2 regions of the Psychrobacillus sp. NPDC093200 genome follow, and region 2 is predicted to be linked to the other one. Evidence: riboswitches for the same ligand, from Rfam matches in the RefSeq annotation. Region 2 holds a riboswitch; the other holds the start of a gene.
What was found. A riboswitch is a leader RNA that binds a small molecule or an ion and turns the genes downstream of it on or off. The one in region 2 is predicted to bind FMN.

Region 1 (15,874 bases), on a different contig from region 2:
AACAAGGTAGTTTTTATATCTTTTACAACTTCCTTTGTGGCTGTAGCAGTTAAGGCTAGCACATTTGCCTTTCTTAACGATTTAAGCGACTCAGAGATCCTTAAATAATCAGGTCGGAAATCAAATCCCCACTGGGAAATACAATGCGCTTCATCAGCAACTATAAAAGCTAAATTTAAACTAGCTAACCTTCTTTGAAAACGCTCATTCTGTAACATTTCAGGTGATGTAAAAATAAATTTATAATTTTGTAAACCAGATAACGCCTTTTCTCTTTGCTCGAAGGATAAAAATGAATTGATGGCCACTACTCTTTTTTCTCCCATCATTTTTAACTGCTCTACCTGGTCCTGCATTAAAGAAAGCAAAGGGGATACTATTAGCACCGCTCCATTCTTTAAATATGCTGGTAGCTGGAACAGCAACGATTTACCCATCCCAGTGGGCAAAATAGCTACTACATCCTCTCCAGCTAGGACTTTTTCGATTATTTCCCTCTGTCCTTCTCTAAAATCTTTATATCCAAACCTTGTTTGAAGAATGTGTTGAAGTTCATCCATTTTCTTTCTCCCCTTTAGCTAAAGCCAGTCTAATTTGAAAATAGCTTAACTCAGGTATGTTCTCGCGAATTAACCTCAATTTTTTGGTTTGATGTTTATTGGAGAATTCTAGCACTTTTTTTATTTGGTCGTTCAATATAAATGATGTCAAAGATAAACTTCGATCAGCTGCTGCTATTTCTATTAAGTGATCTTCGATTGTATTTGCTTTTAAAGATCTTAGGGCAGCGATATCTTGGATAGAGTAACCTTCCTTTAAAAGCTGTTCGGTCTTTAAAGCGGATTGTGTTAAAGGACTATGTACAAAAATCTCTTTTGTTAAACCTATTAAATCTGGATGACTTTCTTGATTGATGTTATCTAAGACAATATGCAACGCTTCTACAAATTGAAGCTTCATATCTATAATAGATTCTCCACACTCCAGTGCTAATTGCTCCCATGTGAGCCCACTAATGTGATAACCGCTCATTCGATAGACTAATAGTATACGATGTATTTCCTGTAACTCAGCAATTTGAAGTAAATGCTCTAACTGACTTTTAAAGTCCTTTTGAAATGTTGATGATTTATAGTCTCTCCCTCGTAAGTAATCTTTCACAAACTGGTGAACCGAATAATCTTTTTGATTGGGAATAAATCTAGTTTCATTTTTATTAAAATAAGATAGTGTTTGGACTACTAATTCTAATCTTGACCAGAACAATTTTTCGTTTCCCCTTAGCTCCCAGCCATTAAACAAAGGTTCTGTATATCCAGTTAACTGTTTTAAACCTTTATGACTAATCCTTAGTAGAGAATCTTCCTCTTCAATCCAGTTGTTTTGTTGGAGTTTAAACAACTGCTGCTTATATTCTTCTTGTGTTAACTTCGGATAAATAGAGAAAAAACGATGTAGATTAAAATAAGTGACATCTTGAATGGTTTGTCCAGATTTTTTCCCTTTTAATAAGTAAAAGGAAGCCATTGCTGACCGTTCCCCATTAAATTTTTGAATAATATTTAGTAATAGTTGGCTAAAATACAATTTAAATACCTCACAGTTTGAAAGTATTTTTGTTGAAAAGAAACGTAAACAGCTTTAGAATGAATAAGATAGCTAATTCTTATAAGTAGAATTAAAGGAGAGAATATACTAATGGCAAAATATACTATAGTAGATAAAGATACGTGTATCGCATGCGGAGCTTGCGGAGCAGCTGCTCCAGACATATATGACTATGACGATGAAGGTATTGCCTTTGTTATTTTAGATGATAACACGGGAACAACGGAAGTTCCAGAGGAACTGATGGAGGACATGGAGGATGCATTTGAAGGCTGCCCTACCGATTCCATTAAAGTTGCTGAAGAATCATTTGAAGGCGACGCTCTAAAATTTGAATAGTATATTAATGCCAAGAAGGATGACTAGCTCATTTTTCTTGGCTTTTTATATTTCTATAAACTTAAGTGGCAGGTTAATGCTATACCTACAAAAAAATAAAAACCGCAGACAAACTAGAAATTGTCTAGTTTGCCAGCAGTCATACATATCTTTAATTTATATTTGGAACTTTAAACGACTCGCTCACCTTGTCTAGTATAGGCTTCAATCGTTTAAATAGAACAACCATAACAATTGTAACTATAATACCTTTTATCAGATTAAACGGTAAAATACCGTAAATGATAGAATTAAATAAAGCTGTTCCTGTTTCCGCTGGGAAGTTTAAAAAGTACGAATACATTGGTAAGAAAACGTAATAATTTAACAGGCTCATACCAAGAGCCATACAAACTGTCCCGACGCCTAAGCCGTAAGCAATCCCTTTAGAGGAAGAAACTTTACGATAAATGACATAAACAGGTGTCAAAAACAAAATACTAGTTGCGAAGTTAGCCATATGACCGACTGGAACGCCTGTGGGACTTCCTGAAAAGAACCAATCTAGTACGTTTTTCATGAAAGCTACAATGATTCCTGCAACTGGCCCCATTGTGATAGCAGCAATTAACGCTGGGATATCACTGAAGTCAATTTTCAAATAAGCTGGTAAAACTGGTAACGGAAATGCAAGCAGCATTAAAACGAAAGAAATACTACTTAGCATTGCGATTGCAATAAGCATTCGCGTCTTACTTTTTGCCATAAATCCTCTCTCCTTTTGCGATTCACTCCACAAGAAGAAAGGTTCAGTTCGTTATCAATACTCAAAAAATCCCTTAAGCAAATAAAGCTTAAAGGAGAAAAAGGTACACTTAAATAAGCGTATCCGTATAAGAGCATACGAAAAACGACTGCACCTTCACCTTCTCCCATCCAGACTATACTGTCGGCTTTGGAATTTAACCAAATCCTGCCTTTTACGGCTCGCGGGCTCAAGAAAAAACTCTTCTAATACCGCCGATCGGGAATTTCACCCTGCCCCGAAGATGAATCAATATTTTATTGTCATTCAAGATTATCTTGAATTACAATCATTTTATCAAACTATATTAATATATGCAATACAACTGTTTCGATTTAAGTATATTAACAGATGAACCTTTTTTATGAAATTAAAGTACAGTGATTTTTTGTTCACCTTATATATAACTGTAATAAATAACTCTTTCCGACTATAAAACTTGCCTGAACGGTCATAAATTTTTCTATCCGGTTATAAATCTCGTCCGAACGGTCATAAATTTTTCTATCCGGTCATAACTCTCGTCCGAACTGTCATAAATTTTTCTATCCGGTTATAAAACTCGTCCGAACAGTCATAAATTTTTCTATCCGGTCATAACTCTCGTCCGAACGGTCATAAATTTTTCTATCCGGTCATAAAACTCGTCCGAACAGTCATAAATTTTTCTATCCGGTTATAACTCTCGTCTGAACGGTCGTAAATTTTTCTATCCGGTTATAAAACACTTTTTTCGTATAAAAAAACCAATAAAAAAATCGACCGACTAATTAGTAGGTCGATTCTTTATTATTCAGTAGTTCATCATGTACCCATTAGGGCCAATTGGGATTGGTAAAGTAGCTGTCAAATCAAATCGATCCCATTGCTTCTGTACAACATTTTCTAGACGAACTGTTTTATCGAAGCTTGCAGCTGTTAATGTAAAGGCTTCAATCATAAGAATAGAATCTTCATATTCCAATGTTGCCAAATCTAATGCTTCGTCAAATGTTATTACAACCGTGTTGCCTTCCTCTGATACCTCATAACTAACATCTTTCGGTACAACAGTCGTATAAAGATCATTTGCTGATTTTGGCATATCTTTAAAAGCATTCTCAAACTTAGCATCCTTTGGAACAAGGAATGTCAGTCCGCTATTCATTGTGTGTTTAAAATACATTCGTTCTTTGTTTCCGCTTGCCAATTCCTTTTTCCCTATTACTCCTACTTGGTCCCAATTGATAGCTGTGCCATCCTCACTTAATCGTTCCAGGAAGGAAAAATCCGTAAAAATATGACGGATTGTATCAGTATACACTCCGGAAGTAGCTGAAGCAGCATCATAACCATGCCCTTTAGGTAAATAGTGTTGAAGCGTATCGCCATCTGAAACTAAATTACCTTGCAAGGGCAAATATTCCTCGAACCCTAGAGCAGATTCATCTATAGTGCTTGCATATTTTTCATATAACTGAAGACTATTTGGCAATCCGTCAGTAAAATCTTCGTTTATTTTATCCTTAGGTATAATTATTGTGATTGGGTAAGCTTCTGCCCCTTCTGTTACAGAAAAATGAAATGGAATTCCATCATTTAAATCATCTTCATATACAGTTCTAGCGTTGTTAAAGGCTTGAACTGGCACTAATTCACTTTCGACAGCTAAAGAATTGACTACATCATTTGAATTTTCTATAGCCGCATCTTCCTTGGCTTCCATTCCGCCCTCTGTTGTTTCTACCTCAGAGGCAGGAGCAACGTCCAACGTTCTCAACATGTCCGATTTGTCTGTAGCCTGTTGCTGGATTGCAGATTTTTCACTACTTGTGCCCAAGTATGAAGAAATTAAGAACGTTAACAACAAAACAGAAGCAACAGACACTAAAAGTGGCATCCATTTAGAAAACCATTTATTATTTCGTATGACTTTATTTAAATCGGAAGAATCCATTTCTAACTTCACTCGATTGTATACTTCATCCTTCGAACGATTATCTGTGAACTTGGGCATGTTGTGTAAGAGCTCATCTAACGCTTTATTCTTTTCTTCTTGATTACTCATGTAAAACATTACCCTCCTTTTGTTTATCAGATAATTTTTCTCGAAGTGATTTAATAGCTCTATGCTGAGTAGTCTTTACCTTACCTTCTGTCCAATTTAATACTTGTGCGGTTTCAGCAATGGACAGCTCTTGAAAATATCTCATAATGACTACCATTTTCTGATCTCCAGTACATGTATCTAAAGCTAGTAGCAAGGCTTTCATTTCATCATTTAAAACAGTAAAATCCTCCGGCAACATGTCTTTTGATGCAAGCTGTGTAGATTCCCAGTCAAAAGCATCAAACATTCTTTTCTTTCTAACGGAATGCTTTCGAAAATGATCAATAGCTACATTTTTTGCAATTGAAAATAACCATGTTTTCTCGGAGCTTTTTCCCTCAAATTTACTGTAAGCTCTTAGAACACGAACATAAACCTCCTGGACCAAGTCTTCCGCAGTTTGTCTATCTTTAACTAGATAGATCAAAAACTGAAAAACGTCTTGATGATAGGTATCATACAAGCGGTGGAAAACGGAGTCATTCATAATGCTCCCCCCGTTCTTTCAATTAGTCGTTTCATCTCCCGATTTGTTACATTAGCTTAATGGCAATTGAATAATAAATGTTGTGCCTACCCCGACTGTGCTTTCTGCTGATAGGTGACCTTCGTGTCTTTCGACTATATTTTTCGCAATAGCAAGGCCGAGGCCAGTGCCAGCTTTCCCTCTAGTTCTAGCTTTATCGGCTTTATAAAACCGCTCAAAAATATAAGGTAAATCCTCCGCAGGTATACCAAATCCAGTATCTGATACCTTTATAATGATTTGGTTTTTGGATTTCTCTAACAGTACGGAAACAGAGCCTTCTTCCGGAGTATGCCTTAAAGCATTATCAATTAAGTTCGTTAAAACCTGTTCCATACGATCTTCGTCTATCTCAATTTCGATTAATTCCTCAGAAGGTATATTGTGATCAAACTTTAAGCTAACATTACTTTCTTTCGCAGCTTGGTCAAATTTTTGGGTAATCCTTTCGATTACCGAAACAATTTCTGCTTTTTCTTTGTGTATGCTCAAATAACCTGATTCAAGTCTCGCTAAATCTAATAACTCTGTTACAAGTCTACCCATACGTTTAGATTCATCATAAATAACCCGAATCATTTCATTTTTGTCTTCTTCTGTCGTGACTATTTCATCGATAATGGCTTCACTGTATCCTTGCAGCATAGAAATAGGTGTTCTTAGCTCATGAGAAACATTAGCGATGAAATCTGAACGCATTTTGTCTAATCTATGTTGCTCAGTCATGTCGCGCAATACGACCACTGCCCCACGAACAGATTCATTGCTATAAAGAAGGCTGATCGACACAGAGAAGTATGATCCTCTTATTTCTAATTCCTCATCTAATTCTTCTTCTAAATGCAATACATGCTCTAGAAGATGCTGAAGTTCATCAGGTAAATCTGATTTGTTAGCAATGTCATTTTCTTCATGCCATTTATTTAACAGTTGGTCAGCCTGTGGATTACTTACCTGTACTTGAAATTCTTTGTTGAAAGTAATTACGGCATCTGTCATAGAAGTAAGAATACTTGAAAGCTGTTCCTTTTCCTGATTGATTACCTCCACATGATGCTTTAATTGCTTACCCATTCTGTTAAATGCAGAGCCAAGCTCCCCTATCTCGTCTCTTTGCGTATAAGGTACCTTCGTTTCAAAGTTTCCTTTAGCTAGCTCTAAAGCCGCCTCTCGCATCGATCGAAGGGGAGATGTGATTTTAGAAGAAAGGAAGAAAGTAAGCAAGGTTGTAAGTAACAGAGCTATAAATCCAGACAGAAATACAATTTTTGTCGTATTATTAGAGGTTTTATTTACAACTTCTAAGCTTTGATAAATAAAAACTGCTCCATGAACCTGTTCGTCAGCTTCTAGAGGAGATGCCAAAATTATATAGTTTTCCATTCGATTTTCTTCTGTCATGGATGGCATTAGCATTTTCTTAATAATTGTTTTATCCGAAGTATAAATCTTGGAAAGCTGCTCGTCTTCTAATATTTTATCATTGATAACTTCTTTATTGAGACCCTCTTGAACGGAGAGGAATACAGAATCTGCATTTCTTACAATTAATGTATTTGTTTCCGAGCCTAAAATATCACTAATAATGGAGAGGGAATTCTCTAGATTTTCTTGCTGTTCTACAATTTTCCCTATAGTAGCAGCTTCTTGTCTAAGAATTTCTTCCGCTTGTTCTGTATGAAAGTCTTCTAAAAATTCTAGCATTAGGACTGTAACGATAAACAACACAAATAAGACGAGAAGCAATATGGTTCCCCATAGCTTCCCGACCACACTATTCCAAATCCTATTCATTTCCTACCTCGAATTTATAGCCAACTCCCCAAACAGTTACAATCATTTTCGCAGCTTTTTCAGAAACTCTATTTAATTTTTCACGTAATCTTTTTACGTGTGTATCTACTGTACGTAAATCTCCAAAGAAATCGTAATGCCAAACTTCTTTTAACAGCTGTTCCCGATCAAAAACTTTATCTGGCGCTTTAGCAAGGAAGTAAAGCAATTCATATTCTTTTGGAGTTAAGCTAACTTCTTCACCATCTGCAGTGACTCTATGTGCATCATGGTCAATGGTTAAATGAGGAAATACAACAATATCCTTAGAAATGGAAACTGTCTGTGATGGAGAAAATGCTGCTGATCTTTTCAGAAGTGCCTTTACTCTAAGAACAACCTCTCTTGGACTAAAAGGTTTTACAATATAATCGTCCGCTCCCAATTCAAAGCCTTCTACACGATTAGCTTCTTCGCCCTTAGCTGTTAAAAGAATAACTGGTGTGTCTTTATGTTCTCGAAGCTCTGTAATAACCTCTATACCATCTTTTTCAGGCATCATAATATCTAGGAGAATACAATTATATTCATTTTCTAAAGCGAGTAAAAGAGCAGCTTCTCCGTTTTCAGCTTCCTCTACCATATACCCTTCTCTTTCTAAATACATTTTCAACAAACGACGGATACGTTCTTCATCATCTACTACTAAAAGTTTTATCATTTCTGACATTTAAATATCATACCCTTCTATCTACATCTATTCTATATTGTACAATTACTTAACATAAAAGAAAAGAAAAGCTCTACATTCTGCTGAATGTAGAGCTTTTTGACACTACTTTTGACTTACTTATGCGTATGAGTGAAGACCCGCAATGATTAAGTTTACAGCAATAAGGTTAAACATAATGATGATAAAACCTATTAATGCCAACCATGCAGATTTTTCACCTTGCCATCCTTTTGTCAATCTTAAATGTAAGAATACCGCATAGAATAACCATGTGATAAGAGCCCAAACTTCTTTTGGATCCCAGCCCCAGAAACGAGACCAAGCTTCATGAGCCCATATCATTGCAAATATTAGAGCCCCTAATGTGAATACAGGAAAGCCAATTAATACAGAGCGATACCCGATTTCATCCATTAGTTGAGAATTAGCTTTTTTAGCTAATGGCTGTAAAACTGTAGCAATACGTTTACGTAAGATTAATCGAAGTAATCCATAAAGTACTGTACCGAATAGGACTGCCCATACAACAGTCGTTAACTTCTTACCATTAATTAAAGGTGGAACTTCAATTAGCGGTTCCATAGCCCCATCAGTAATAACCTCTGATTCATTCATACCAAATAGTGCTGGTAGGTTATATTCTATATCATGTGGATTTCCTTCTTTGTCTATATAAGAATATTCTGCTGAATAATCTACTGCAGAAAATGAAACAGTTGAAATAACGAAACCTAAAACTAAAACTAAAAGGTACATGGTTGCTTCTATCCAAAAACGTTGCTTAGACGGTTTTGTTAGGTCGATATTTTTTAGTAACCATATTAAACCCGCTACTGCACTGATTGCTAATATAGCTTCACCAAGTGCTGCTGTAATAACATGAATAGTTAACCAGTGACTTTTTAGAGCTGGGATTAATGGAGTGATATCCTTTGGGAACATGCTTGCATATGCAATGATTAGCACTGCTATAGGCAATGCAAAAAGACCAAGAGCAGGAGTTTTATAGATAAAGTGAATAAGTATAAAAGCTCCTACTACAAGCATTCCGAATGCTGTAGTAAATTCAAATAAGTTACTTACTGGTGCATGTCCAGCAGCAATCCAACGGGTAATAAAATAACCCAAGTTAGCTACAAAACCAATAATCGTCACTATAATTGCTAAATTTCCCCATCGTTTATATGAATTTGTAGCTGCTGCACTTGAAGATTTGACTGCTCCACCAAATAAAAACGTAGCAACCAAATAAGCGACAAACGCTACAAACAATAAAGTCTCACTTACAGAAACCATTGTCATTTTATTTTACACCTTCCTCTGTTTCCTCTTTTTCTTGTTTTGCATCTAAATCTTGCTGATCTTCGTATGGTGGTATATTGGTTATCTTCGAAACCTCATCGATATCCTTCTTAACGCTCATCCAGTTTTTGTTCGTATGAGCAGCTACTACCATCTGTCCATCCTCTAAATATTGAAGCCAAATACGTCTATGGTTCCAATAAGACCCTTGTGCAACACCAATCATAAAGATAAGTCCACCAAGCATTAGAATAGGAAGTGTTAAATCTTTGCGAATTGTAAGACCTGACATATCTCTAGTTTCTACACTTTCAAATTTAACTTTATATTCTGTTTCCCCTAAAGGTTCTAATGTATTTTGAATCATGACAAAACTAGTTTCACCTTTTGGATATTCCGGGCTGTACATTTTCACTAAAAATGCAGGATTCTTAGGCTCAGGAGTCTCTGATTGAGGTTCACCATCTACAAAACCAGAAAAATTAGCGTAGTAGTCTACGATTTCTACCTTATAACCATCATTTAACTCGTACATACTTTGTGGATTTGATAACTCCACCGTAAACTGACCATGATCAGTACCAGTAGCTTTGTCCTCCAAATGGAAAGTCATAGACTTTAATTCATTAAGACGGAAATCCATCTGGAACACAGAGAAATTATCAAATTTCAAAGGTTCATTAACCTGGATGGACTCTTCCTTCACTAACTTTAAGTCTTCGGGATGACCAGCGACTGCATCATCTGGCCCTTTATATAAAGCTACATCCGTTTGATAATTTTTAGCAATCGATCCCACTCTATCAAGTGCTTCACCAAAAACTTCTTCTGACTCTTCTTTTGTATATGTTTCATAGATGAAATCCTTACTCTCTAAGAAATAACCATCTGTTTGTGGTATGTAAAGAGTTTCTCCTTCTCTTATCCACATAGTTTCATCTACATAAAACCCTGGGATTGCACGTAGCATAACACCAAACAGGAAAAGTATTAAACCTAAATGGTTTACGTAAGGCCCCCATCTGGAAAAACGACCTTTTTCTGCAAGAATTGCATTTCCTTCTCGTTTAACCTTATACTTCATTGACTTAAGCTTTTCTTCCGCCTTCTCAAGAGATTCGACAGGAGCTTCTACTTCTGCTGCGCCGAATACACGCTGACGTTTCAAAAAGCTAATATGTCTTTTTGTTTTTTGTTTTTTAAGAGATTTGTAAAGTGGTATTACTCTATCCAAACTTGCAATGACTAAAGAAATACCTAGCATTCCCACTAGCGTTTGGAACCACCAGGAGCTATAAAGATCAGAAAGTCCTAATTCATAATATAATGTTCCAAACCATCCATACACTCTCTCATAATACGCTGCAATATCTTCTTCTCTCGTTGCAGGAACATAAAAAACCTGTGGCAGAATAGTTCCTATAGCGGCAGCTATTAGGATAGCAACGATAATCCACATTCCGACTTTTACACTAGAGAAGAAATTCCAGATTTTATCAATTATTGTTTTGTTATAGGTTTGAGAACGTCTTGCAGACCCTTCATATCTCATATCAACAATCTTTTGTTCTCTCGATTGTTGACTTAAAGGGCGTCCACAGCTTTCACAAAGCTCTGTACCTGCAGGGTTGACGTGCCCACATTTACAAACTATCTTGTCCATCTAAAAGACTCCTTTAGGAAGGTTTGATTTGTTCCATGAAATTTGCAATATCTTGCTCGGTCATCTCACCTTTAATAATCTTTTCTATCTTACCTTCCGGGCTAATCAAAAAGGTTGTTGGTAGCGGATCAATATTATAGGAATCCAACAAGCTTTTGTTTTGATCGATTGCAATAGGAAATGTTAAGCCATAACGGTTAGCAAAACGATTTACCTTTAAATCCGATTCTCCAACATTAATAGCTAGAGTCTGAACACCTTGATCTTTGTAGACATTGTACTGATTGTCCATTGCAGGCATTTCCTTTGCACAAGGTTTACACCAAGTTCCCCAGAAATTTAAAAAGATGCCTTGTCCTTTGTAATCAGAAAGCTTATGCTGTTCTCCATTCGTGTCTACCACATGGAAATCCGGTGCTTTATCGCCGACTTGTAAAACTGCATTTTTTTCTTTAGTCACGTTAGAGAAAATTGTAAATACAATTGCTAGTGTAAGTACTACTAAAATAACTGCTCTTATGTAAAAACGTTTTTGTTTGGATTGAGCCAAATTTATTTCCTCCATTCCATGCATTGCCGACAATATTATATCAAAATTAATGTCCAAATTGAGAAGGACTTATGAAGGCTTTGTGAACTTTTCATTGTTATTTACCTATTTTACCTGTTTCAGCAAGAACTCTGAGCTGTTTTACCTCATGAGTTGTTAGTTCTCTCCACTCCCCTGCATTTAAACCATGCAAAGTTAGAAAGCCAAATCGTTCTCTTTTTAGTTTTTGCACAGGAAAACCAATTGCATCGAACATGCGTCGTACTTGACGATTTTTTCCTTCATGGATAGTGATTTCTACAATCGACTTATTCGTTTTCTTTTCAGAAGACAAAAGCTTTACCCTTGCCGGTGCGGTCTTGCCGTCTTCTAAGACAACTCCACGCTCAAGAGGTCTTAATTGTTCCTTAAGTGGTATTCCTTTAAGTCTCGCCACATAGGTTTTGTCCACTTTAAATTTAGGGTGGGTCAACGCATACGAGAAATCTCCGTCATTTGTTAAAAGTAGTACTCCTGACGTTTCGTAATCTAATCTTCCTACTGGATATAGGCGTTCTGTAACATGAGGCAATAAATCCGTCACGGTTTTCCTACCTTTGTCATCCGTTACTGCAGAAATAACTCCTCTTGGCTTATAAAGTAAGTAGTATTTTTTTTGTTCCTTCTCTAACTTTACTCCTTCAACCTCCACCGTATCAGAGTCAGAAACTTTTGTACCTAATTCCTTCACTACTTTACCGTTTACTTTTACTTTTCCTTCCAAAATTAACTCTTCAGCTTTTCTTCTAGAAGCAACACCTGCGTGTGCTAATACTTTTTGTAATCTTTCCAAGTAATTCACCTCGTCCATTCTTTCCATACATGAGTGAATTATGTCACACTTTTACATAAAATAAAAGAAGACAGTCTTTTGGAAAAACTGTCTTCTCAAAATTATTTGACTTTCTTCACATTAAATTCTAGTGCAACATCTTTATCAATCATTACTTTCCACAAATAAGGCTTTTTCTCGTTGTTATTACGAGGAATAATTAGAACATTATTCAACTGATCCTGTTCCTCTTTATTCAACAATAAATAATAGTCTTTTTTTACTTCTATTACGTCTTTTTGAAATAGCTGATATTTCCCTTTTTCCACTACCTTAACATTCTCATAGTTTTGAAAGACTTGCTCAGCCAAGGAGACATGAGTATTCCAATCATTCGAGTGGTTCAATGTCACTACTATAACTTCCTTATCCTTATCTTTTAAATAAGTGACAAGGGTTCTTCCTGCTCTCTTCGTATAGCCAGTTTTTCCGGCAACGGTGTACTCGTTGAAGTGCATTAGTTTGTGCTTATTTCTCCATTTGATCGAACGTTCCTCTGGCACAAAATTTTTGGCGGAGGAGATTTTTTTAAAGTCTTCATTTTGGAGTGCTAAACGGAACATATTAGCCATGTCATGTGCAGAAGCGTAATGATCGTCATTGTGTAAACCTGACGGATTCGTAAAGTGAGAATGATCTAACCCTGCTAATTCAAACTTCTCGTTCATCAGCTTAACGAAACCCTCTAATGACCCTCCTGTATGCTCTGCTAAAGCGTATGCAGCATCATTTCCTGATTGAAGCATAAGACCATGCAGTAAGGAGTTAACTGTCCAGACCTCACCAGGCTGTAAATAGAGCGAGGAACCCTCCTGGGCAGCAGCAACAGAAGAAATTGTGATCTCTTCATCAAGTGTGGCATTATCCAACACAGTCAAAGCCGTCCAAACCTTTGTAAGACTTGCAATAGGCAACTCTACATCCGCATTACTTCCAAGCAATAGTCTTCCTGTCTTAGCATCAATAACAGCATAGGAGGATGAGGTTGCATGGGCATTACTAATATTTATTAAAAGAAAAAACAAAACTAGTATAAACGCTTTTTTGTAAATGGAAAATACTCCTTTTTCATTTATTTCTATCCTTCAAATGCCTCTTGAAACTTTGTCATAAACAAATCGGTGTCTCCCATATCGTCTACTTCCACATCTTCTGGTAAAGGAGGCAATGCACTTATATCTTTTAAACCGAAGTACTGTAGGAATTCCTGTGTGGTGCCGTACAAGATAGCTCTACCCGTTCCTTCTGCACGTCCAACTTCTTGAACTAGTCCTTTAGCAGATAAAGTATGTATCGGTCTTTCTGATTTCACTCCTCTTATATCCTCTATTTCTACCCTTGTAATAGGCTGCTTATATGCGATGATAGCCAAAACCTCCAAAGATGCCTGAGATAGAGATTGAGTAGTAGGATTTTCAACTAGCTTTTGAATACAATCCACGTTTTCTTCCTTCGTTACTAATTGATACGTGCCAGCAAGTTGTTTAAGTTGAATTCCTCTTTCCTCAGAATCTTCATATTCCATCATAAGCGAGTCTAAAGCTTCTCTTACATTTTCTTCATCTTCCTCCGTTAAAAATGCAAGCTGTTTCTTTGTTAAGCCATCTTCTCCACTAACAAATAAGAGGCTTTCTATTTTACTCTTCAATTTCTTCATATATTTCTATTTCCTTTCCTAGTTGAACAAATAAATCTTCAAAATTTTTCTTCTGCTCAACCTTGACCGCCTGTCGTTTCATAAGCTCTAATATTGCCAAGAAAGTAGTAACAATTGTTGTTTTATCTCTAGTAGGGAAAAGCTCATAAAATGACAGTCTTCCATTATGCTCTTTTAATGTAGAGATTACATTATTCATCGACTCTCGAATGGAGACCTCTTGTTTACTTACGCGAGTATGGAGAGGAGCATTTAGCTGTTTTCTCCGAAGCATCTTCTGGAAAGCACCAAGCATATCGTAAACATTTACTTCAAGATCAAACAAGGCCAATTGCTGATTGCTTTGATAGCCACTCAAATCCGTAGGAGGCTTAGTGTAAAATAGATTTCGAGTTTCTTCTAACTCTTGCAAATTACTAGCAGCTTCTTTGTATTTCTTGTACTCTATTAATTTAAGAACTAACTCGTCCCTAGGATCGTCAAGATTAATATCAAAATCATCTTCCAGTTGATCATCCTGATGAATCGGAAGAAGCATTTTACTTTTAATAGAGAGCAAGGTAGCGGCCATCACTAAGTATTCACTTGCTTCATTTAACTCCAGCACACGCATCGCATGTATGTGTTCCATATATTGCGTGGTGATTTCGGCCATTTTAATATCATATATATCTATTTCCAAACGATTTATTAAATGTAATAATAAATCGAGTGGACCTTCAAATGCTTCTGTTTTTACTTCGTAAGACATAAAACTCCACCTAATATTAATTTTAATCATAATTATAGAGGAAAGGTGATTGTAATGCACCCTACATTCCATCCTAATTTTGTTCAATTTTTAAAAGAATTTAATGACATCAACGATTATTTCGAATGCCACGAGCTGTTAGAAGACTATTGGAAGGAAGTTGCACCTCGCCAAAAAGTACATTCTTTGGCTGCACTTATCCTACTTTCCACTTCTATGTACCATTGGCGTAGAGGGAATTTTTCAGGAGCACTAAAAACAATGGGTGGCAGTATTAAGCGAATGAAAGAAACAAGTCACTCTCCCTTCTTTGAAACTATTAATTTTCATCGATTATACCAAGATGCTACAAATGCCTATAATTCTATCCAAAGGCAGGAACCATTTTTAGGATTTCAAATTGACATCCAAAACAAGGAGCTTCTTTCCCGGGTTGAGGAGATACCATTCGTAAAAGAAGAAGATCGAAATTTTCTTATTCATAAACATATGCTTAGAGATCGCTCTGAAATACTTGAAGAACGAGAAAAACAGAAAAAAAGAAGAGAAGGCCACTAAGGTCAGTTCTCTTCTTTATCTGCATTGCATTTTTCAAAGAAAGGTTTTATTTCTTCTGTTGGTTTTACAGTGGTGGTTTGTAAAATATTCGACAGTGTTTGAACCATATTTTTGCCAATACCTTCACCTCGATGAGAAGGATTCACAGAAATATGCTGAATGACACCTTCAGTGCCTTCCATACGAACTCCTACAATTCCTACTACATCTTCATCCTTTTTCCAAACAAATAAATGCCAATCTGGATTAGATTCATATTGATGAATTGTTTCTAGCAATTTTTTCAAATCTTTTTCATTGGGCATGAAAGACAACAGCCCCATAGAAATTTTTTCATATGCTTTTTTATAACGACATAACATGTTTTAGACCCTCTTTTAATTTCTTTAAAAGAACTTTACTACCTTTTATGATAATTGTCCAACTATAGTTTAACATTTGGTGCTATAAGGAACCAATACAATGCTCCCCATACTATACCAACTATAAATATAATTAGAAACAAAATAACATTCTTGTTTTTCACTTAGCCTCTTCCTTTCTCTAACGTGAAGGGAAGGTCAAGACGAACAAGGTCTTCCAGAGTTTCTCGTTTCACTGCCAACTGGTGACGACCGTTTTCAACAAAAACAACGGCGGGTTTTGCTATGCGATTATAATTGCTTGCCAT
Region 2 (15,874 bases):
CTAATTTTAACCGCCATCGTTATTAGCTTTGGCGTAACGGCATTTTCACTTGTACTTGCCTATCGTACCTATAAAGAAGTCGGTACAGATAATATGGAACTTATGAAAGGAACTGAAGACAATGATTAACTTATTATTATTCCCAGTCCTCATCCCTTTCTTATTCGCTGCGGTTCTTTTATTATTTCCCAAGAAATTAAAAGCACAGCGAATAGTTACTATTATTGGATTGTTGTTAGCACTAGCATCTGCCTTTACATTGCTGTACAAAGTAAAGATAGATGGTGTACAAACCCTTACACTCGGGAGCTGGGCACCTCCATTTGGAATCACAATGGTTTCAGATATGTTCTCAGCGTTACTAGTAACTTCATCTCTAATCATTGCTCTATTTGTTGTATGGTATAGCTTTTCTTACATGGATGAAGCTAGAGAAAAATCATTTTACTATCCAGCTATTCTATTTATGTTAACAGGAGTCAATGGTGCTTTTACAACGGGAGATATATTTAACTTATTTGTATTTTTTGAAGTATTATTAATGTCTTCCTATGTATTGATTGTTTTAGGTGGAGAAAGAATACAATTAAAAGAATCTATTAAATACATAATAGTCAATATTGTCTCTTCATCCCTATTTGTAATTACAGTAGGATACTTGTATTCAGTAGTTGGAACATTAAATATGGCCGATATCTCAGTTAAATTGGCCGAGCTTGGTGAGGTAGGAATTGTAACTGTAATTGCTGTGTTGTTTTTAATTGTTTTTGGTATTAAGGGTGGTATTTTTCCTCTCTTCTTCTGGTTACCAGGTTCTTATGCAGCACCCCCAGTTCCAATACTAGCCCTGTTCGGTGCACTTCTCACTAAAGTTGGAGTGTATGCGATTATGCGGACATACACGTTATTCTTTACGACAGATGTAGGTTTCACGCATGAGTTGCTTATGATTCTCGCGATAATTACCATCGTCGTTGGGTGTATTGGCGCGTTGGCTTACTTTGATTTAAAACAAATTATTATTTATAACATCGTCATTGCAGTAGGAGTTATATTATTCGGTGCTTCTGTAATGAATGAAAATGGAATGATGGGTTCTGTATTTTATTTGATTCATGATATTTTGATAAAGGGAGCATTGTTCTTACTTATCGGTATTGTCATTAAAATTACAGGCACCTCCGATTTACGTAAAATGGGAGGTCTGATGAAAAAGTATCCTGTTTTAGCCTGGAGTTATTTGATTGCAGCATTTGGATTAGCTGGTATTCCACCCTTAAGTGGCTTCATCGGTAAAATGCTAATCGTACAAGGGGGCTTTGAAGGTGAATTACTCTGGCAGAGTGTTTTTATATTAGCTTCGAGTCTAATTGTCCTACTTTCGGCAATTCGAATTTTCATCTATGCTTTCTGGGGTGAGCCAAAAGGTGAATCTACTCTTTTAGGACCTAAATCATATCGACGACTGTTAACACCTACTATCGTTTTGGTAGCCATAACAGTATTCTATGGTGTTGGAGCAGAATTCTTAGTCCCATTTATGACGGATGCTTCTGATTTGTTGCTAGATCCTTCTATTTACGTCGATGCTGTATTTGAAGGGGTGAAATAATATGGCGTTTCAAATTTTGTTAAATGTTTTCATTGCCCTGACCTGGATGTTTTTATCGGTATCCTTTAAGCCTACTACCTTCATCGTGGGATATCTGCTAGGCTTACTAATGCTTTTCATACTAAGAAAATCCTTTAAATCACGGTTTTATATGGATCGAGTATGGGCGGTTATAAAATTGGCTGTCTTATTTTTAAAGGAGCTAATACTTTCTAACTTCTCGGTATTAAAGTTAATCGTAAAGCCTGAAATGCCCATCCGTCCTGCCATATTTGCCTTGGAAACGGTTTTAACCGAGGACTGGGAAATAACGTTGTTATCCAGCCTTATAACATTAACACCTGGTACGGTAGTTATTGATGTTTCGGATGACAATAAAACGTTATATATTCATTCTATTGAGTTTAGTAATATTGACGAAGCGGTTAACTCCATACGCGATACTTTTGAGAAAGCAATTTTGGAGGTGAGTAGATCATGATAACTTTTTTATGGGTGATTGTCGTGTTAATAAGCGCCGCTTTACTAGGCTTCTTATACCGACTTGTAAAGGGTCCGACTACTCCCGATCGCGTAATAGCCTTAGATGCAATTGGAGTGGGTCTAATCTCTTTAATTGGTCTAATATCAATTCTGTTTGATACTCCATTCTTCTTAGAGGTCATTCTATTGTTAGCTGTTCTTTCCTTTATAGGAACAGTAGCGTTTTCTAAATTCACGGAGAAGGGAGAAATCATTCAACGTGACCGTAATAGCTAATATATTTATCGTAGGTACTATTTCCTTTGGAACTATTTTTATCTTGGTTACTGCAATTGGCTTGTTCCGACTACCAGACGTCTATACAAGAGCACATGCAGCTTCCAAGAGTGCTACACTTGGGGTTATGAGCATTTTAATAGGTGTGTTTCTTCACTTTTGGTTAATCGAGGGGACGTTTAATTCTCGTATTTTGCTTGGCATTCTGTTTCTTTTCATCACTGGACCTGTAGGTGGACACATGATGGGAAGAGCTGCCTATTACTCTGGTGTGGAATGCTGCGACCTCACAGTTCGAGATGATTTAGAAGAGGTAGTGGAAGAAAAAAGAAAGAACATGAAAATCAAAGTTTGATGCTAATTTACTTTAGTGTGTAGGCAGAGTGTTTTATCACTTTGTCTACACTTTTTTATTGGAAAACTAATATCAAATGTCATTCGTACTTAAAATAACTGACACATTAGACAGGATTGCGTTTTTCAAAAGAAAATGGTTAGTTTTCTTCACTTACAATGAAAGGAATGAAGTACGATTAGGTCAAATAAAAAATTAGGTAAACATCTCAATATAAAAATTAATAATCGCAAAGTGAAAATTCTAAATTACAAAAGAAGCAGTCATTTTGACGAATATAAAAATCAAGAGATATTTACCATTGAATTAATAACGAAAATTTATAATGAAGTGCTAGATAACAAAGCTGTAAAAATAGAACTCAATGAAAAAGAAATTATAAATGCTGAATGGATATTATGTTTTAGACAGCCAAATATATATAGATTTACTTATAAGATAATTAATACAATATCGGTGAATAAATCAAACGGGGAATGCCAAAAAAATTGCATTCGATATTCTTCAGAAGGAAAATCAATATCAAAATTTAACAGAACCAAATTTTAAAAAAGCTATTACCTTCCCTGATATATCAAGGAATGGCAATAGCTCTTTTTTAGTAGTACGGGTAATACGGTGTAAAATTGTTGTAGTAAGGATACGGTTGGTATGGATATGGCTGATAAGGATAAGGTTGTCTGGCACCAAAGCCAACAATGGAAGAACCTAAAAGACCTCCTACAAAGCCTCCTAATAATGGCGCTCCAAAACCACCGAAACCTCCACCAAATCCACCATAGCCTCCATAGCCTCCTGGGCCACCCGGACCTCTACCTCCATAACCACCGCGTTGATATCTAGGCATAATGTTCCTCCTTTCAACACAGTGTATGCTATATGGGATAAGTGTCCTGTGCGTATACCCTACTCTTCTTCAGCCATTCTTTCGATAAGAGTAGCCAATGTTCGTACCATTACACCGGTACCACCTTTTGGTCCAAAATCATAGGCAGATTTAGAGTCAGATGTTCCAGCTATGTCTAAGTGAATCCATGGTGTTTCCTCCACGAACTCTCCAACAAAACCGCCTCCAAATATCATATGACCATCTCCTCCAGGAGAATTATTCAAGTCAGCCACATCACTTTTGCGGATACGTTTTTTATCGTTTTCTGTTAAAGGCAATCTCCATACAAACTCGCCAGTTTCTAAAGAGGATTCCATAAAGGTTTCAAAAAACTCCTCGTCATTTGTAAGTGCACCTGTCTTGTCATATCCAAGAGCTGTAATAACGCCACCTGTTAAAGTAGCAACGTCTACGATATAGTTAGCTCCTTGTTGTTTTGCATAAGTAACCGCATCTGCTAGAACAAGACGGCCTTCTGCATCCGTGTTTAAAATTTCAATTGTTTTTCCACTCATCGAAGTGATGACGTCATCAGGCTTGAAGGCATTACCAGAAATCATATTGTCTGTGGAAGGTATAACTGCAATAACATTTTTATTTGGACGAAGCTCTCCAATAATTTGCATTGCGCCTAATACTGCTGCAGCACCTCCCATATCGCCCTTCATCCCAACGATACCTGCCTTCGTTTTGAGAGAGTAACCACCTGTATCAAAAGTAATTCCTTTACCAACAAGTGCCACTACATCATCCCAGTTTTCTGTTGCCTGATATTTCAAAGCGATTAATCGCGGTTCTTCAACAGATCCTTGATTTACTGCAAGTAATGCTCCCATCCCAAGTTCTTCTATTTCTTTCTTACCTAAAATTTCTGTTTCAAAGCCATATGTTTCTCCAAGCTCTCTTGCATACTCACCTAGCTGTGTAGAAGTTAATACGTTTCCTGGTGTGTTTACTAAAATTCTTGCTTCATTTACTGCATCTGCATAAATACTTCCTACCTCAAAATAAGTAGCAGCTTCGTCCGGATCAGTGTCAGTTAATAGCTCGATGGCAGGTAAATAGTAATCAGGGACATTAGAGGATGTTTTGTAGCCTTCATAAACGAATGCACCCATTCCAATTCCTTCGGCTGCTAAATACGCTACATCGGCTTCTGTAGCTGTTTCTGATGTAAATGATGGTATCCAAACTGCTAAAGACTCTGGCTTACTCGAAAGAAGTTCTTTGCCTACTAAGCCAAATGCCTCACGAATGTTCTCTTGAGTTAACTTTTTGCGGTCACCAAGCCCGACAAAAAGAATTCTTTTTACAGTTTCCTGATTAGCAACTGGTACTTTTACTATTTTTTTTAAATCTGATGAAATGTCTCCGCTTTTTACCCATTCTAGGATGTGGTCTCCAAAAGCATTTAACAATGCATCCCACTTCTCTGTGTTTTCAGGATGCTTTGGAATGCCCACCACTAGTGTTTCTGATTGCACTTCTTCGAATAATACTTCATTAGTATTTATAATCATTATTTTTCCCCCTAGATAATTTGGATACATTATCATTATATAGCAACAAGTTTGATTTTTCGAATAGTAGTAATATGTTATACTAGTACTAACTAAAGTTTTCCTTGAAAGGCTGTGTCTACTCTGACAATCCTCCAAAATACTCCATTACTAGCTGCTCTATTTTCTATTTTCTTTGCTCAGTTCGTGAAAATACCTATTCATTTTTTGGTCACCAAAAAGGTTGATTGGAAGTTATTTACTTCTACTGGTGGAATGCCTAGTTCCCACTCTGCGGCTGTAACTTCTCTTTGCACAGCTATTGCTTTTGAGACAGGTTTAGACTCACCTCTCTTTGCAGTTGCTACTGTATTTGCAGTTATAGTGATGTTCGATGCAACTGGTGTCAGATTCCAGGCTGGCCAGCAAGCCATTATTATCAATCAAATGCGTGTAGATTTTCAGGCATTTGTGGATCAGACAAAAGGTTGGGGACAAAAGAAAAGTGAAGAAAAGCTAGAAGAATTAAAAACGTTGCTTGGTCATAAACCAATAGAGGTATTTATGGGTGCCCTAACTGGGATTATGATATCTATCATTATTTACACCGTGATTTTATAGCTTTTTTACAAGTTAAGAGTTAAATCAAATGTAGTTTAAATATACATTCCTCTTGCCCACAACTACTGTGCATTATTCTCTAAATAACAGGTACTGTTAAACTTGTTTAGTATTTTATTATCTCTAGAAGCGTATTCGCCTTAAATCGAATACGCTTCTTGTTTTTTCCTAATTGGACTCTATTTGTTGTTTATCCTTCAACTAATTGATAATAGTATTTTAATTCATCATTGTACTTAGTAATAAGTACATCATTACGTTCTTTAGCTTTAAATATTTCAGTACCAATGGGCAGAATATTTGCTGTAGAATCTTTAAAATCCATTGGATTAGAAGTGTTATACTCAATTTTCCCTACTAAATCACCTTCTGTTAAGACAAGTTCGTTAACCCACTCAATATTCGTACTATAGATTATACTATCCCACTGAAAAATATCAGCTTTTGAATCAATTTCCAGAATTTCTTGTGCAGTAGGATTACCAATGGTTACTTCTGTTGTAGTGTTTTGGTCTATTGAACTGTTGCTTGATTCATCCGAGCATCCCCATAACAATAGATTCCCTAGCATCATTACTGTTATAATCACATACTTTTTCAATACTACCACTCCTTTTCTAATGCATTAGTCGATTGATACATAATATTCGTTTCTTTTTCCCATACCTTTCTATACAGTTACCTTGAGGCTAAGTATGTACTTCGGAATTATGCATATGCTTTTTCTTACCAATAAAAAAAAGATGGCTATAAGGCCATCCCTTTTTAGAACATTTGATATCCACTTTTCCGAAGCATTTTAATAACGATCCCCGCAATAATTGCTCCTACAAAACCACTTGTTAAAATTACGATATCTGCCATATGCAAAGAAACAAACTTATCTCCAAGAGCAGAGAATGAAGAACCCGGGTTAGTGAAATAATCAAAGAACCCTACCTCATCAATGATAAATACCACAATTAGTGGATATAAAATAGCCACAAACCAGGACATTCTTAGTAACATATTTAATAAGAAGGCGATTCCAAAAAACATAACTAGAAAAATTAGTACTGAAAGAATCATCTGTGTAATTGTAAAATTCATAATCATATACCTCCGTAGTATCTCTAAATAGTTTACCTTAACGGAGGCGTGGATTCAATGTACTTGTTTCTTTTCACATTTTTGTCAAATAATCTTCTTATTACTTTTTCCAGAGCCATTACAGCAGCCACACGTTTCTGATCCACCAAGTCTAAGTTGGAAATATCCTTCACCTTTACAATAAGGACAAGACTTTACAGTTTCTGTTTTAAATTTAATCATATAATACGCCTCCTTGAATATTTATTTTAATATTCAGATAATATATCACGGATTAATATATTTGTAAATAAAAAACAAAATATATTTGATACGTGTTTTAAAAGTGCTTAAGTAAAGAAAAATAGACTGTCTTATGAAAAATGCTTTGTTTCATAAGACTTTTTATCGAAGTTCTATAAGCTAACCACTATTAGTAGAGCTAGTCACAGTTGAATTTTTAATGACATGAATTTAGTCTATTTATGTTCGGATTATTTTATGAATAATTTATAGCTAGTATACCCAAATATGTCTCCAGGATTTATCCCTTCGATAGTTGGAAAGCCAATTTCTAAAGACGCAGCTGCTAATTCATGCAGCATTACAGAAGCGTTCTCATCTTCCAGTAAATCACTTGGAAGTATCCATTTGGCCTCATATAGCTCAGAAAGCTGCACTTGAATAATCGGTTCCTCTTCAATTGGTTTAAGAAGAAAAATGGCCATATTATCACTGATTTTTCCCTGTAAGACCCCACTTCTAAAACCGATCATATTTTTAACTGTACAATCTACCGCAGTTTCTTCCTTAACTTCACGTACGGCAGCCTGTTCAATTGTTTCATCACCATTTACAAAGCCTGCAGGTAAAGACCATCTTCCTTCTAAGCCACCATATCGTTTTTTAACAACTAGCCATTCACCCTTGTTGTTTAAAACTAATCCTGCAGCTCCCAACCAGACATTTCCTCGTTTATCCTTCGACAAATAATCCATCTCCTTTAACAAAAGCATACTTACCTTTTATACTTTAAAAAAGCTCCCACTGAGAGTTACAGTGGGAGCCATTTATTGTTTTTCTTTTATAATTTAAATTTACCTTTTTTAAGCACTAATGGAACTCCACCGATCATGAAAAGAGCACGGTTATCAATAACCTTTTTCATGATGGATGCTTTAGTACCAGTAAGTTTTCTACCCATTACATCTCCAATTGCATCATGCTCACCAAGAGAACAAACTGTTCCTTTTAGTTCAGGAACAAATTCCTTTGTATTTTCGCCTTTCATTAGGGCTACGATATTTTTAGCAACTGTTACAGCTTGTTGCATAGCAATTTGAGCAGTCGGTGGGTATGGGCGATTTGTTTCTTCATTAATCATTAGAGCACAGTCACCAACGATGAATACGTCTGGGAATCCAGGTGCACGCATATCTTTTTCAACTTTAACGCGAGCACGCATATTTTCGATACCAGAAGTTTCGATTAAGCGGTTTCCACGAACACCAGCAGCCCATACTACAGTACCAGCTTTGATGAATTCAAATTCTTCTTCGCCTTTTTTAATTTTAACGCCTTCAGGAGTAGCTTCTACTACTGGTGTACCTATAGAGAACTCGATTCCTTTTGCTTCTAATTGACGAACAGCATATTCAACTAGCTCAGGATCAAAACCAGGTAATACCATAGGAGCAGCTTCTACGCAGACAACGCGTACTTTTTCTTTTGGTACATCGTATTCTTCACAAAGCTCAGGAATACGATTACCTAATTCACCTAAAAATTCAATACCAGAGAAGCCAGCTCCTCCTACTACAATAGTTAAACGAGCATCGTCTCTGTTTTCTTCTGTAGACCATGTAGCAAATTGGTATTCGATATGATCACGGATTTGACGAGCAGCATTTACATTTGCAATTGATAGTGCATATTTATCTAAACCAGTGATTCCAAATGTTTCACCTTCAAAGCCTAAACCGATTACTAAATAATCATATGTGTATTCTCCAGCACTTGTTGCTACCTTCTTAGTATTAACATCAATGCCTTCGACAGTTGCTTTTACAAATTGTACCTTGCTTTTATTTATAACACCTTGAATATCATAACGCACTTGGTCTGGACGTAAAGTTCCAGCTGAAGCCTCATGTAACCAAGTAGACTCGTAGTGATAGTCATTTTTATTTACTAAAATAATATCTGCTTCATCGGTACCTACTAATTTTTGAAGGTTCACTACAGTAGATAATCCACCATAACCTGCACCTAATACTAGAATTGTTGGTCTTTTCACGAAGATCGCAACCACCTTTTTATATTTTTTATGAATCTAATGATACGAATAATTCACAATTAGAAATGGACTTTGTCATTTTTCCGACAAATTTTTCACTACATCCTATTTTAGACCTTTTAGAATAGGATTTCAACACTATTTAACAACATTGCAAAGGTGGGAATATACAGACAATTAGCCCATAAGAAAAGCGCAAGCGCCTAGAGATCTGTCCCGACAAGCAAATGGGGGAAAGCGAGGAGGCAGTTCTTCAGCCACCGCAGCTTTTTCCCATTTGACCTCGAGGGGCAAGGTGCTGGAGCTAGACAACAAGAAAAGCGCAAGCGCCTAGTTCTGTCCCGACAAGCAAATGGGGGAAAGCGAGAGCAACCAGTTAGATCCTCTTTGACTTCCAAACGTAATTTACTTTCTTATCCTTTAAAAAAGAACATTTCCTTAAGTAAGAAAATGTTCTTTCGAATATTTAGCAGCTTTCCGGTGTGCCTTCTTTTTTAGCAGTTCTAAATGATGAACCACAGCCACAGGATGCAATTGCATTAGGGTTATCGATGGTAAAGCCTCCACCCATCAACGATTCTTTGTAATCGATGACTGTACCTTGGAGAATAGAAGCATCTTCACTAGATATAATTATTTCTAAATCATGCTGATGTAAAACTATATCGTCTTCATTTTTCTCTTTTTCAAATCCCATACCGTAAGAAAGACCGCTACATCCGCCACCGTTAACAGATACACGGAGAAGTGAACCTTCTTCCTCGTTGTGAACCATCATCTCTTTGACGCGGTAAGCTGCCGCTTCAGACAAATTAACTACTTCTGTCATCTGAATCACATTCCTTCCTTATTTATATAATATCAATTTAATCACAATCTATACAAGGAAAACTACTTAAGTTACCTCGCTTTCGAAATATTTTTACAGTATAATAAAACCAAGAACGAGAATAAGGAGAAGATAAAATGGAAATAACTCCATATTACCAAAAAGATATCGAATGCTTACATTGTAAAAACAAATTTAAATCAACTAAGATACGTTCAAAATTTATAAAAGTCGAATCTCATGAAACAGACTTTCAACCAATATATCAAAATAAAGATATCAACCCGTTATTATATAATGTATTTGTCTGTGAGCATTGTGGCTTTTCTTTTACCGATGACTTCACCAAGTATTTTGCACCTGGACTTAAAGAAATCATTAAAGAGAAAATATCGACTAATTGGATACCACGTTCCTATGGTGACGTCCGAACGACACAAGATGGGATCACTACATATAAATTAGGCATACTGTGTGGAACGTTAAAAAAAGAAAAATTTGTCTCTATTGCCGGCTTAGCACTTCGTACTGCTTGGCTCTACCGCATAATGGAAAACAAAGAAGATGAAAATAGATTTCTAGAAATAGCCAGAGATCGTTATTCAGACTCCTATTCTAGCGAAGATTACAATGGAACTCAAATGTCCGAGACACGAATTATATATATGATAGCAGAGCTTTCTAGACGAATAGGTGACCGAGAATTAGCTACACGTTATTTTTCCAAAGTAATCGAAAAACAAAGTACCTCTATAGAACCCAAGCTAATTGAAATGGCAAAAGAGCGTTGGCAGGAAATGCGAGGGTGAAAAAAAGAAGCCTCATTCAGGCTTCTTTTTTATATGTGTTGTCATTAAAATACTTGTTCTACTTCTACTATTCCAGGTACTTCCTCTAATAAAGCGCGTTCAATACCAGCTTTTAACGTGATAGTAGAACTTGGGCAGCTCCCGCATGCTCCTAAAAGGCGTAATTTTACAATACCGTCTTCAACGTCAACAAGCTCGCAGTCTCCGCCGTCACGTAGTAAGAATGGACGCAATTTATCTAAAACTTCTTGTACTTGTTCGTTAATTGTATCAGTCATATATGTCGACTCCTTTCGCTATAATCATTATAGAATAATTGTTGGTTAAATGGAAGTGTTTACTCCCCACAAAACACACCGTGATAAGAGTGTTCCCTAAGATTCATAAAATATTATTTACCCTGTTTTATTTTAAGATAAAAATCATTTTTAAGATGATTTGTATATAGACTATATACTTAATATTAATAATAAAAAGCGAGAATCGTGTTATTTCAGGCTTTTATTCCCCAATATATCTTTCCAAAATAAATTTATTTTCGATTCTAGTCTATTAGACTAGCTTCCTCTACTAAAAGTTCATATGTTACAGTATGCCATTTGTTGGCAAATAAACTTCGAGGAGGTGTTTTTTTATGGTTTTAACCTTACAAGCATTTACGACTCCAGCAAATACTCAAGTCATTGCTGATACAGCTGCTTTACCAGGTACTCTTCCAACACCAGCAGTACCAACCGCACCAGCTATGTTGTCTCCTTTAATTGATGGCAGCAGCGCTTATATCTGGTCACCGAATACAGCATCCAACCAAACGGTTACATTCCAAAGCATTTTCGACATTGGAACTTTACCAATTCTAGGACTTGCTTTGCCACTTAGCGCGTTTTATGCGTATGCAGGTAACGAGACTGTTTCAGTAACTGCAACTTTAGAGGTAGTAAATCTTTTAGGAATTGTTATAGCAACTATTCCTTTATTTACCGATGCTAACTCTGGTAGCTCTCAGGACGTAGCAATTGCATCAGGAGATGCTCTTTTAGCAGTTGGTTTATTAGGAAATACAGGTCGTATTGTCATCAATGCTACTGTTACTTCCCCAACAGTAATAGGATATTCTGCAAATCCCGGCAGATATCTTGGACAACTTACCGTTCGTAGTCTTATAGCTGTTTAACAGCAGCTCCTCTTAAGGATGGCGTCTATACAATTTACAAGTTTCCCTCAATCTAGTAAATAACTTAGGCTAATTCACTGAAAACGTAAGCATCTCTGTACATGTACAAATAAACCAGTACATGTTTCAGAGGTGCTTTAAATATACTATTGGAAAAGCGAGAATAGGTAATTCTCAATAAGAATTGCTTAAAGATTTGTCGGTTAATTTCATAAATAGCACTTTGCCAGTATTCACAGCCAACCAATTATATTTTATGCAATGTCACGTGTATCGATTCTCTTTTCTTAAAATAAACGATTTAAATTCGCCATTTCAATTGCAGAAACCGCACTGTCATAGCCTTTGTTTCCAGCTTTTGTTCCTGCACGCTCAATTGCTTGTTCAATATTTTCCGTTGTCACTATACCAAAAATAACAGGTATACCCGTATCTAGGCCTGCTTTTGCAATGCCTTTTGCTGCTTCATTACATACATAGTCATAGTGCGTAGTAGATCCACGTATTACAGTACCTAAGCCGATTATTGCATCGTAGTTTTTCGTATTTGCCATTTTCTTTGCGATAAATGGTACTTCAAATGCTCCTGGCACCCAAGCGATATCAATATTTCCTTCCTCAACTCCGTGACGTTTTAAACCGTCTAGTGCACCGCTTAATAATTTGTCATTAATAAACTCATTAAATCTTCCTACTACAATTCCTATTTTTAAATCTGTACCGACTAGCTGTGCCTCAAAAATTTGTCCCATGCTCATTCTCCTTTTACGTAAGCTTTATAATTCGCTTCTGTGTATTTCACTAAATCTTCTATCGTAATAAACTTCATTTGAAATTTTTCTGCAATTTTTTCAAGTTGTGGCATGCGTGCCATTGTACCGTCCTCGTTCATAATCTCACAAATAACAGCGACTTCTTTTGAACCACATAATTTAGCTAGTTCTACACCTGCTTCTGTATGACCACGACGCTCTATAACTCCCCCTTTTTTTGCGATAAGAGGGAATACATGTCCTGGACGGTTGAAATCTGTTGCTACAGCTTGATTATTTAATAGTGCAAGAATTGTATAAGATCGTTCAAATGCACTAATGCCTGTTGTTGTTGATTTATGATCAATACTAATGGTAAAGGCTGTTTGATGTGAATCCGTGCTCTTATTTACCATTGGGTCTAATGACAATCTTTCTGCAATTTCATTTGAAATGGGTGTGCATATTAAGCCACGACCATGCACTGCCATAAAATTAATGTTTTCAGGTGTTGCATACTCACCTATTACGACAAAATCACCTTCATTTTCTCGATTTTCATCATCGACTACAATGATGATTTCACCTTGCTTTAATGCAACGATTGCTTCGTCTATAGTATTCATTTCATTCCACTCCTTTAGAATCCGGCTTTTTGTAAGAAATCAACTGTCACTTTTCCTGTATTTTGATTGGCTAGATGCTTTGCTACATACTTGCCAATTAAATCCGTTTCAATATTGACAATTTCTCCAGTCTGTTTTAAGCCAAGCACCGTTTCCTTGAAGGTATGTGGTATTAAAGAAACAGTAATTATAGAATCTGTTACATTAAAAATCGTCAGGCTTGTACCATCAATGGTGATTGAGCCCTTCATTAAACAGTTAAAAAGCAATTCTTTTGGCATTGCTAAGTCGATATATACTGCATTGGAAGCTGGTCTCTTTCGAAGAATCGTTGCAACACCATCGACATGTCCAGAAACAATATGACCGCCGAATCTGCCATTTGCAGACATTGCTCTTTCTAAATTCACTGTTGAACCTTTTTTAAGTTGCTGTAAGCTTGTCGATTTAACCGTTTCAGGCATCACATCTGCCACAAACAGATCATTCGTAAACTTTTTAACAGTTAGACACACACCATTTACAGCAATGCTATCGCCAAGCTGTACATCTTCTAAAATTTTGCTAGCTCCAATGGAAATTTCCATCGATTGAGTAGACATATTCATCTGCTGAACAGTCCCTAGCTCCTCAATAATCCCTGTAAACATCTTCCTCACCTCTTTCTCAAAATAAAAAACCCCGAACATTTTTTGTCGGAGTTTCGATGAGAGGTAAATTTGGCTTCGTCAAATAAGACTAGTGAATATGTATTTTCAAAAGTCTACTTGCGTTGCTTCCTTCTCCCATCCAGACTATAACTGTCGGCTTTGGACTTGCACCAAATCCTGCACACTAAAAGTGGCTCACGGGCTTAGAGATACAATCTCAACACCGTCGATTGGGAATTTCACCCGACCCCGAAGGAATAATATAAAATTGTTGTAAAATAAAAAAATTCCCAACACGGTTGTGATGGGATGAAAGTGCATAGCAAAAAATACATTTTAAAATTGCCATTTTAAAATGTTTTGCTTACTCCTTCTCCCATCCAGACTATAACTGTCGGCTTTGGACTCGCACCAAATCCTGCACACTAAAAGCGGCTCACGGGCTTAGAGATATAATCTCAACACCGTCGATTGGGAATTTCACCCGACCCCGAAGGAAATTATTCTATTTGATTAGTATTGTATCATAAAAATTCGACGTAGAGGCTTTCTTCGTATTACCACCTTTTAGTTGATTTGCATTCCTGGACTTTCAGACTAACTAAATCAACAACCGTTAGTGCATGAAACAATCATGACTAAAGCTATCATATTAAAACTCTATCATTTAAAGGATATTCGCTTTTTGACAGTATTTCCGTATCCCCTTTATAATATAGATGGGTAAAATAATATATAAGTTAAAGGGGACAAGTATTTTATGGCACAAGAAAAACTCACTGTTGAAATTTACGGTGCCGATATAGTATGTGCAAGCTGTGTGAATGCTCCTTCTTCTAAGGACACGTATGAATGGTTAGAAGCTGCAATTACCAGAAAATTTCCTGGACATCAAATAACATTTTTATATATTGATATAGAAAAGCCAATAGAAGACGAAAAACAACTGTCAATTGCTAATCAAATTGCAAATGATGAGTTTTTCTACCCATTAATAATGATAAACGAGGAAGTTATAGGGGAAGGTTATATTCAGTTAAAGCCTGTATTCTCTGCCCTCGAAAAGTACGGTTATATAGCAGAATAACGTTAAGTATCATTTCAAAAAGTACTCAAATAAGCTTATTAAGTAAAATGCTTTTTTCCAGAGAAAGCATTTTATAAAAAAATAAAAAGCTTGGGAACGCGTTTAACTCCACGTTTCCAAGCTTTTTTAATTTATCCGTTATGGCGTTTATACATCCAAAGTAAACCTGATTTCATCAATCTTGCAATACGTCCAGTAACAGAGATATCTGCCAAATAAGCAAAGCCTTGCTTTTTACCTAGAGATCCCATAAAGCCTTTAAGCTTAATATCTGGCATTTTTTCTGGTAGTGGCTGACCCTTCCAGCGTGCTTGCAGTACTTTCACAATCTGCTCTGCCTGTTCCTCTGCTAGCTGTGCACTTGGAGCAAACGGCAAGGATGCACAATCACCAACTACAAAGACATTATCGTAACTTGGTAGATCATGATATTGAGTAAGGATGATGCGACCAGTTTTGTCCTTCTCTCCAGGTAAAGCACGAACAGGAGCAGCTGGCTGAATACCGGCTGTCCAAACTACAACATCTACCGGAATTATTTCATCATGATTATATAATTTGTTTGGTTCCACTTTTGTGATATTCGAATTGCTTATCACGTCTACATCATTTGTATCAAACCATTTTTGTACAAAATTACTTAAGCGTTCTGGAAAGTCTCTTAATACTCGAGGACTACGGTCAAATAATTTAATTTTTAGATCTGGTCTACTTTCACGAAGCTCACTCGCAAGCTCGATTCCACTTAGACCTGCCCCCACGATTCCTACAACAGAACCTGCTGGTAATCCACCAATCTTATTGTATGTGTCTCTAGAGCGCCCAATTGTTTGAATGCTATAAGTAAA

Region 1: linked by a shared signal. The riboswitch ahead of ACQKNZ_RS12955 (ECF transporter S component) and the one ahead of ribE (riboflavin synthase) in region 2 are both predicted to bind FMN.

The regions. Positions count from the first base shown of each region.
Region 1 is NZ_JBNNVC010000002.1:1,039,799-1,055,672, forward strand. Features, by position in the region: gene ACQKNZ_RS12940 (RecQ family ATP-dependent DNA helicase) at 1-560, opposite strand, end outside; gene ACQKNZ_RS12945 (helix-turn-helix domain-containing protein) at 553-1,587, opposite strand; gene ACQKNZ_RS12950 (ferredoxin) at 1,699-1,947, shown strand; gene ACQKNZ_RS12955 (ECF transporter S component) at 2,099-2,692, opposite strand; FMN riboswitch at 2,847-2,981, opposite strand; gene ACQKNZ_RS12960 (hypothetical protein) at 3,525-4,778, opposite strand; partial or broken gene sigX (RNA polymerase sigma factor SigX) at 4,771-5,313, opposite strand; gene ACQKNZ_RS12970 (ATP-binding protein) at 5,359-7,140, opposite strand; gene ACQKNZ_RS12975 (response regulator transcription factor) at 7,133-7,849, opposite strand; gene ccsB (c-type cytochrome biogenesis protein CcsB) at 7,970-9,154, opposite strand; gene resB (cytochrome c biogenesis protein ResB) at 9,156-10,817, opposite strand; gene resA (thiol-disulfide oxidoreductase ResA) at 10,831-11,367, opposite strand; gene ACQKNZ_RS12995 (pseudouridine synthase) at 11,465-12,199, opposite strand; gene ACQKNZ_RS13000 (D-alanyl-D-alanine carboxypeptidase family protein) at 12,301-13,263, opposite strand; gene scpB (SMC-Scp complex subunit ScpB) at 13,317-13,895, opposite strand; gene ACQKNZ_RS13010 (segregation/condensation protein A) at 13,876-14,646, opposite strand; gene ACQKNZ_RS13015 (DUF309 domain-containing protein) at 14,701-15,204, shown strand; gene ACQKNZ_RS13020 (GNAT family N-acetyltransferase) at 15,207-15,566, opposite strand; gene lysA (diaminopimelate decarboxylase) at 15,731-15,874, opposite strand, start outside.
Region 2 is NZ_JBNNVC010000003.1:24,394-40,267, forward strand. Features, by position in the region: gene ACQKNZ_RS13630 (Na(+)/H(+) antiporter subunit C) at 1-129, shown strand, start outside; gene ACQKNZ_RS13635 (Na+/H+ antiporter subunit D) at 152-1,612, shown strand; gene ACQKNZ_RS13640 (Na+/H+ antiporter subunit E) at 1,614-2,093, shown strand; gene ACQKNZ_RS13645 (Na(+)/H(+) antiporter subunit F1) at 2,090-2,371, shown strand; gene mnhG (monovalent cation/H(+) antiporter subunit G) at 2,355-2,726, shown strand; gene ACQKNZ_RS13655 (hypothetical protein) at 3,325-3,573, opposite strand; gene ACQKNZ_RS13660 (leucyl aminopeptidase) at 3,633-5,135, opposite strand; gene ACQKNZ_RS13665 (divergent PAP2 family protein) at 5,259-5,735, shown strand; gene ACQKNZ_RS13670 (hypothetical protein) at 5,926-6,336, opposite strand; gene ACQKNZ_RS13675 (YuiB family protein) at 6,501-6,830, opposite strand; gene ACQKNZ_RS13680 (YuiA family protein) at 6,909-7,046, opposite strand; gene ACQKNZ_RS13685 (NUDIX domain-containing protein) at 7,298-7,801, opposite strand; gene ACQKNZ_RS13690 (NAD(P)/FAD-dependent oxidoreductase) at 7,888-9,099, opposite strand; gene ACQKNZ_RS13695 (HesB/IscA family protein) at 9,566-9,928, opposite strand; gene ACQKNZ_RS13700 (DUF2225 domain-containing protein) at 10,066-10,737, shown strand; gene ACQKNZ_RS13705 (NifU family protein) at 10,782-11,015, opposite strand; gene ACQKNZ_RS13710 (hypothetical protein) at 11,372-11,911, shown strand; gene ribH (6,7-dimethyl-8-ribityllumazine synthase) at 12,199-12,663, opposite strand; partial or broken gene ribB (3,4-dihydroxy-2-butanone-4-phosphate synthase) at 12,705-13,289, opposite strand; gene ribE (riboflavin synthase) at 13,304-13,939, opposite strand; FMN riboswitch at 14,063-14,200, opposite strand; FMN riboswitch at 14,304-14,441, opposite strand; gene ACQKNZ_RS13730 (YuzD family protein) at 14,700-15,026, shown strand; gene ACQKNZ_RS13735 (NAD(P)/FAD-dependent oxidoreductase) at 15,158-15,874, opposite strand, start outside.